DNA from 2 places in the Microbacterium sp. SGAir0570 genome. Region 2 is predicted to be linked to the other one. Evidence: predicted binding sites of a transcription regulator. Region 2 holds the regulator's gene; the other holds the start of a gene.
The links. The regulator LexA, encoded in region 2, represses DNA repair genes until DNA is damaged. The targets are predictions, from matches to a motif close to TCGAACANNTGTTCGA.
Positions count from the first base shown of each region.

Region 1: C1N74_RS13525 (HNH endonuclease signature motif containing protein) is a predicted target of LexA. The motif match lies at 2,043-2,058, and genes of this name have one in related genera.

Region 1 covers NZ_CP027929.1:2,867,223-2,870,631, reverse strand. Annotated here, with positions in the region: gene C1N74_RS13535 (sigma-70 family RNA polymerase sigma factor) at 1-1,293, opposite strand, end outside; gene C1N74_RS13530 (hypothetical protein) at 1,350-1,892, opposite strand; gene C1N74_RS13525 (HNH endonuclease signature motif containing protein) at 2,093-3,409, shown strand, end outside.
Region 2 covers NZ_CP027929.1:1,114,279-1,117,687, reverse strand. Annotated here, with positions in the region: gene C1N74_RS05220 (histidinol-phosphate transaminase) at 1-420, opposite strand, end outside; gene C1N74_RS05215 (LysM peptidoglycan-binding domain-containing protein) at 463-819, opposite strand; gene lexA (transcriptional repressor LexA) at 1,076-1,741, shown strand; gene C1N74_RS05205 (prolyl oligopeptidase family serine peptidase) at 1,820-3,409, shown strand, end outside.

The sequences.
Region 1 (3,409 bases), 1.6 Mb from region 2:
GCTTGCACCCGGGATCGGGCTGCTGGGCACCGTCGGGCTCGGGCTCGGGCTCGGGCTCGAGCTCGGGCTCGGGCTCGGGTTGGGCGCCGGGGTCGGTGCGGCTTCGGCCGGCGACAGGCGGGGGAGGATGCCTGCACGGGGAGCGGTCTCGGCATCATCGGTATCGGACCGGCCGTCGGTGAGCGGTCCGTCCCCGTCGTGGGGAGGCGCGTCGGATGGTGCGGTCGGCGGTGTAGAGGTCTCGGAGGCGGTGGGCGGGTCATTCGCGGCGTCCGTCGCGGGATTCGACGGATGCGGCAGCGCCTCGGTCGTGCTCGCGGGCAGCTCCGCCGGACCGAGGAGCGGCGCGGCGAAGGCGATCGCCGTCCCGGCCGCGGCGACGACCGCGAGGTGAAGCAGGGGATGGCGCCACCCCGAGCGCGCGGCGGAGCTGCCGGGGCGGAGGTGGCCCGGGGTGCTGACCGCGCCGGCTGCGCCGCTCGGGCCGAGCGCGAAGGTCGCGACCTGCGCTGCTCCCGACTGAGTCCAGGCGGCGTACGACGCGGTGGCGGGAATGCCGACGACGAGGGGCAGCAGCACGAGCGCCAGGCGGGACGACACGTCGCGCGCTTCGGCCCACGCCAGCGCGCAGCCGTCGCACTCCGCGAGGTGCTGTTCGACGCGCCGCGCGTCGCGCCGCGCGAGCGCGGATCGCGCGTGGGTGCCGAGCATCTCGAGAGTCCGGCGGCATTCCTCCGAGTCTGCCCGGCGCAGCTGAGCGGAGACCCAGGCATCGCGGAAACCGCGCCGGGCGCGCACGACCAGGGCGGATGCCGCGTTGGGCGCGAGCCCGAGCAGCGGAGCGAACTGCCGCGGTTTCAGGCCATCGACCTCGCTGTACCAGAGCGCTTCCTGCCAGCGGGTCGGAAGCGTCGCGAAGGCCGACGCGACGGCGCTCGACTCGAAGCCCGCGATCACCGACCGTTCGGTGTCGGGCGACACCTCGTCGGCCGCATCCTCGAGATCGGTCGCGAACGTGCGCTGCTGCTGCGCGCCCCACTCGTGCGCCACGTTGCGCACCGAGGTGAGCAGGTAGGGGCGGAACCCCATCGACGGGCCGCCACCGCGCCGGATCGCCGACAGGATGCGAGCGAACGCCTCCGCGACGACATCGTCGGGATCGAGCGATGAATATGCGCGGGCGACGGCGTGAGCGGCGGCCGAGTGGCGTACCCACAGCTCACCGTAGGCATGCTGATCGTGGTTCCGTGCGCGCTCGACGAGGGCGTCATCGGAGGCCGGCTCCGTGGGCATGGCCGTGTTCCATCCGTTCGAATGCCATCCGGACCCCGACCCGGATGAGAATTCACTCATCGTAGCGAGTCGAACTGAGAGGGCGAGGAGCCCGGTCGCGGGTTCAGGTGCGGTCTCAGCCGGGCGAGCGGGTCTGCCGACGAGCGTTCCGCGTCACCGATCGCCTCGAAATTGCGGAGGTGGCGGGTCAGCGCCGCAAACGTCTCGGGTGTGAACGCATCGCACGAGAGCACTGCCGCGACCGCTCCCTCGTCCCGCAGCTTGTCGACCACGAGGATGAGCTGCGCAGGGCCGGTCTGATCGTCGATCGTGCGGGATGAGCAGACGAAGCCGACGTGACCGCGCTGCCACGTCCGGTCGCGCCAACCCTGCCATCCCCACACCACGCGCACGGCGGCGCCGCGGACCTCGATGCGCGACGGGCGGATCGCGCCCTCGGGGGCGGACTGCCGAGCCGCGCGCGTCCGCCGGCTCGCCCAGAACGGGGCGCGGAAGACGGCGTCGCCGGCCCGGTCGCGTCGGAGTGCTGCGCGGGGCTGCGCGCCGGAGCCGATGACAGCTGCGGGTGATGCCGGAAGAGCGTTGGTCGCTGCGTACATGCATCGAGAGAAGCCGGATGTCGCGAATCGTGACGCGGAACGGCGAAATCTTTTTGCGCGGGTGAGTTCGGCGCTGGCGGGGGTTCGTCGGCTGGTTTCGCTTGCTCGTCGATTCCTCCCCGGAATGGGGCTGGTTCGTCCTATTCTCAGGAGAAGATGTGTTCGATCATAATGTCTGAGGGTGCTGTCACAATGGGAACATGACATCGAATAGCGCTGGGAGGCTCGGAGACGGCGCGGCCGCGGATGCGTCGCCGCACGCCGAGGCCCTCGCGGGATTCGCCGACGCGCTCGACCTGGTCCACGCCGGGGATGTCGCGCGGGTTCGGGCGTTGGCGGAGCTGGGCTGGTCGGCGTTGCGTGAGGCTCGCCGTGATGGGGTGCGGGGGATGGCGTCGGACATGGAGCTGCGTTCGGTCGCGGCCGAGGCGGCGGGGATGGCGCGGCTCACCGACCGGCGGTTGCAGGGTGAGATCGACCATGCGATGACCGTCATCGACGACTATCCCGCGGTGTTCGAGGCGTGGGTCTCACGGCGGATCGAACGCGGACATGTCGATGTGGTCGTGCGGGTCGGCGCCGAGGTGCCGGTCGAGGTGCGGTCGGCGTACGCGGAAGCCGCGATCGGGGTGTGCGAGCGGGATGTGCCCTCCCGGGTGCGCGGTGCGCTGGAGGCTCTGGCGGCCAGGTTGCACCCGCAGGCCTTCACCGAGCGGCATAAGACCGCGGTCGCGGAACGGTGCGTACGCGTGTTCCATGGCACGGACGGGATGTCGAACCTCGTCGCCAGTCTGCCCACGGTGATCGCGGCGGGGATGCTCGACCGGCTCACTCAGATGGGACAGTCGGTCAAGGACGCCCGGGTGGAGAGCGCCGGAGCGGACGGGGGCGCGGCTGCTGGCGCGGATGTTGCTGGCGCCGGCGGCGCGGATGGCCCTAACCCGGGCGATCCGGATGCCGCCGGGTCGGGCGAGCCCGCCGATACGCGGACCATGGATCAACTGCGGGCCGACATCCTTGGCGACCTCGTCCTCGGCGGAGCGCCGGTGGTCGACCCGACCTACGGCACCGACCGTGCCGGTGGACTCGGTGCCATCCGGGCCCGGGTGCAAGTCGCCGTCACCGCCGAGACGCTGATGGGGCGCGATGACAACCCCGCCGAAGCTGTGGGCGCTGCGCTGATCGATGCCGAAACGGCACGGCAGCTCGCCGGGCAGGTCAGCGAATGGGACCGGCTGTTTATCGATCCGGTCACCAGGACCCCGGTCGAGATCGACACGTACCGGCCTACCGCTTCAATGAAGAAGCTTCTGATGGCCCGGGACCAGCACTGCCGGTTCCCCGGATGCCGACGCGCCGCCATCCGGTGTGAGATCGACCACACCATCGATCACGCCCTCGGCGGGCACACCCACATCTTCAACCTCGCCCACCTCTGCCAACGACACCATTCGATGAAGCAATTCACGAAATGGGAAGTCCGGCAGCTCGGCGGCGGAGTCCTGGAATGGACCTCA
Region 2 (3,409 bases):
GTCGGGTCCGCGTGTCCCCGTGACGTACTGGGCGCCGGTCGCGCGCGTCAGCAGGGGGTACATAGAGTACGTGGGGCCGAAGCCCATCGCGGTGCGTCCCGGGCCTCCGAAGGCCTGGAGGAGGTGCTGCAGGACCTCGTTCGATCCGTTCGCTGCCCAGATGCGATCGGGGGTCAGGCCGTGGCCGAGGTACTCGGCGAACGACTCGCGGAGGTGCGTGAACTCGCGGTCGGGATAGCGGTTGACGTCGCGCAGGGCGCGGGCTACGGCATCCAGGATGTCGTCGGCGACCTCTTCGGGAACGGGATGCGTGTTCTCGTTGACGTTCAGCGCGACCGGAAGCGGCGCCTGCGGGGCGCCGTACGGGGTGAGGCCTCGCAGATCGTCTCTGAGGGGCAGATCATCCAGACTCGGGCTCATCCCACCCATGCTAGGCCGCGCGCGCCACTGTTGCCGCCGGAGTCAGCTCGCGGCGTACTCGGCCGGGATCGCAAGCGTCTGGCCGGCCTCGAGCTGGCCCGAGCCGAGAGCGTTCAGCCGGATGATCGCATCGACGACATCGCGGGGGTCGGCGGCGGGCGCCACCTCTTCGGCGATGGACCAGAGCGATTCGCCGGACATCACGGTCACGGTCGTGAACGAGCCGGCGGGGGCGCCGACCTCGCTCGAGGCGAGCGCGCCTCCCCCCGAGAGCACGGCTGCCGTGATGGCGACGACCGCCGGAAGGGCGGCGATCGTGGCGACGACGCGGCGTCCGCGGCGCGTCAGACGCAGGCGGGTACGGGGGGCCGGTGCGAAGCGGGCATCGATCGTGGTCATGGCATCTCCTCGGGAGCGGTAGGAAGATTCGCCCGCGCCTCTCGGCCGGGAGAGACGGGTGCGAACTTCGGTTCCGAACGTATCTTCGATATTGTGTGGTGTCAACCACCCACCGAAATCGGAGACCGATCGAAGAGACACGCGGAGCGTTCCGCGATGTCGCCGTCGTATCGGGCTACCTTTTCGACAGCGAGAGCCCACCATGAACCTCCGACATCGGGTCGGGGGCGGGGCGCGACGACAGGAGACCGGCGGTATGAGCGAGAAGCCGCAGACGCGACGACGCAAGAATCTGAGCGACAAGCAGCTCGCGATCCTCGAGGTGATCCAGAACGCGATCGCCCGCAACGGCTACCCGCCGAGCATGCGCGAGATCGGCGACGCGGTCGGCCTCAAGTCGCTGTCCAGCGTCACCCACCAGCTGAACCAGCTCGAGCTCAGCGGCTACCTGCGGCGCGACCCCGGCAAGACCCGCGCGATGGAGGTGCTCATCGATCTCCCGGGCACCGCCGGCGAGAACCCGGCCGACGCCGCGCCCGCCCTCGGCGACGCCGCCCTCGTGCCGCTCGTGGGCCGCATCGCGGCAGGCGTGCCGATCACCGCCGACCAGCAGGTCGAGGAGATCTTCCCGCTGCCGCGCCAGCTCGTCGGCAAGGGCGAGCTGTTCATGCTCAAGGTCGTCGGCGACTCGATGATCGACGCGGCCATCTGCGACGGCGACTGGGTCGTCGTGCGGGCGCAGGCAACCGCCGACAACGGCGAGATCGTCGCGGCCATGCTCGACGGCGAGGCGACGGTGAAGACGCTCCGCCAGCGCGACGGCCACACGTGGCTCCTCCCCCGCAACTCGGCGTTCGAGCCGATCCTCGGCGACGACGCGACGGTGCTCGGTAAGGTCGTGGCGGTTCTGCGCACGGTCTGAGGCGCCCCGGGACGGCATCCGCTCCCCACCGTCTCCCCGGACGAGGTCGGGAAGCCAGGCCTCGCGTAGCGTGGCTGTATGTCGCAGCAGCTTCCCTATGGTTCCTGGCCGTCTCCCCTGACCGCGGCATGGGCCAGCGCGTCATCATTGCGCCTCGACGGCGCGAGCTTCGTCGGTGATGAGATCTGGTGGGGCGAGTCGCTGCCCGACGAGGCCGGTCGCGTCGCGGTCATGCGCCGCCGCGGCGACGGCACCGCGCAGGTCGTCCTCCCCGCGCCCTGGAACGCACGCTCGCGCGTGCACGAGTACGGCGGCGGCGCCTGGACGGTGTCGGATGACGGCGAGCTGTTCTTCGTCGACAAGTCCGACCAGCGCATCCGGAGCCTTCGCCCGGGCGGCGATCCCCGACCGCTCACTCCGGAGGAGACCGGGACGCACTACGGGGGCCTCCGCTGGCAACGCGGCGTCCTCCTCGCGGTTCGCGAACGCGAACGACCCGGCGGCACGCCCGAGCGCCACATCGTCCGCATCGAGCGCGCTGACAGCGCCGAGGTTCCCGACGCCTCGAGCGTGACCGAGCTCGCCGGCGGCAGCGACTTCGTCGCCCAGCCGGCGCTGTCGCCCGATGGCTCGCGCCTCGCCTGGGTGGCCTGGGATCACCCCGACATGCCCTGGGACCGCACGCGCATCCGCGTCGCCGACCTGGACGCCGCCCGCGGCATCCGTGACGTCGCGGGCGGCGCCACCGCCGCGCTGCAGCCCGAGTGGACCGACGACGGCGCGCTGTTCTTCGCCGACGAGCCGACCGGACGCTGGAATGTCTACCGCGTCGACCCCGCGACCGACGCCCCGCCCACGGCCGTCTCGCCCGCCGACGCCGACACGGGTGGTGGCCTGTGGGTGCTCGGCACCCGCTGGTACGCGCCGCTCGATGACGGCCGCCTGGTGGCCGTGCGCACCCACGGATCGGACCAGCTCGTGATCGTGGACCGCGACGGCGGCGCCATCCCGCTTCCCTTCCCCGCCACCGCACGCGTGCAGATCGAAGACGTCCGCGGCAGCCGCGCCCTCGTCAGCGGGGCGATGCCGGGAGGGGCGGGCCTGTGGCTCGTCGACCTGGACACCGGCGAGACGAGCGCGGTCCGCGGCGGTGCTCCGGACGTCGACGCATCGTGGATCCCGCACGCCCGGCAGCTGACGACGGAGGGCCCGCACGGCCTGGTGCATGCCTTCGCCTACCCGCCGACCAACCCCGACGTCACCGCGCCGGCCGACGAACTGCCCCCGTACCTGGTCTGGGTGCACGGCGGGCCGACCTCGCACGTGGGCGGCGCGGCCGACAGCAAGGTGGCCTACTTCACGAGCCGCGGCATCGGCGTCCTCGACGTCAACTACGGCGGCTCGACGGGATACGGCCGTTCCTACCGCGAACGGCTGAAGGGACAGTGGGGTGTCGTCGACGTCGACGACGTCGCCGCGGCCGCACGCGGTCTCGCCGACGAGGGTCTCGCGGATCCGTCACGGCTGGCGATCGAGGGAGGATCCGCCGGCGGCTGGACCGTGCTCGCGGCGCTCGTCGGAACGGATGTCTTCGGGGCGGGCGTCTCGCGCTACGGTGTCGGCGATGCGCGTGCTCTGGCCGCCGAGACGCACGACTTCGAGGCGCGG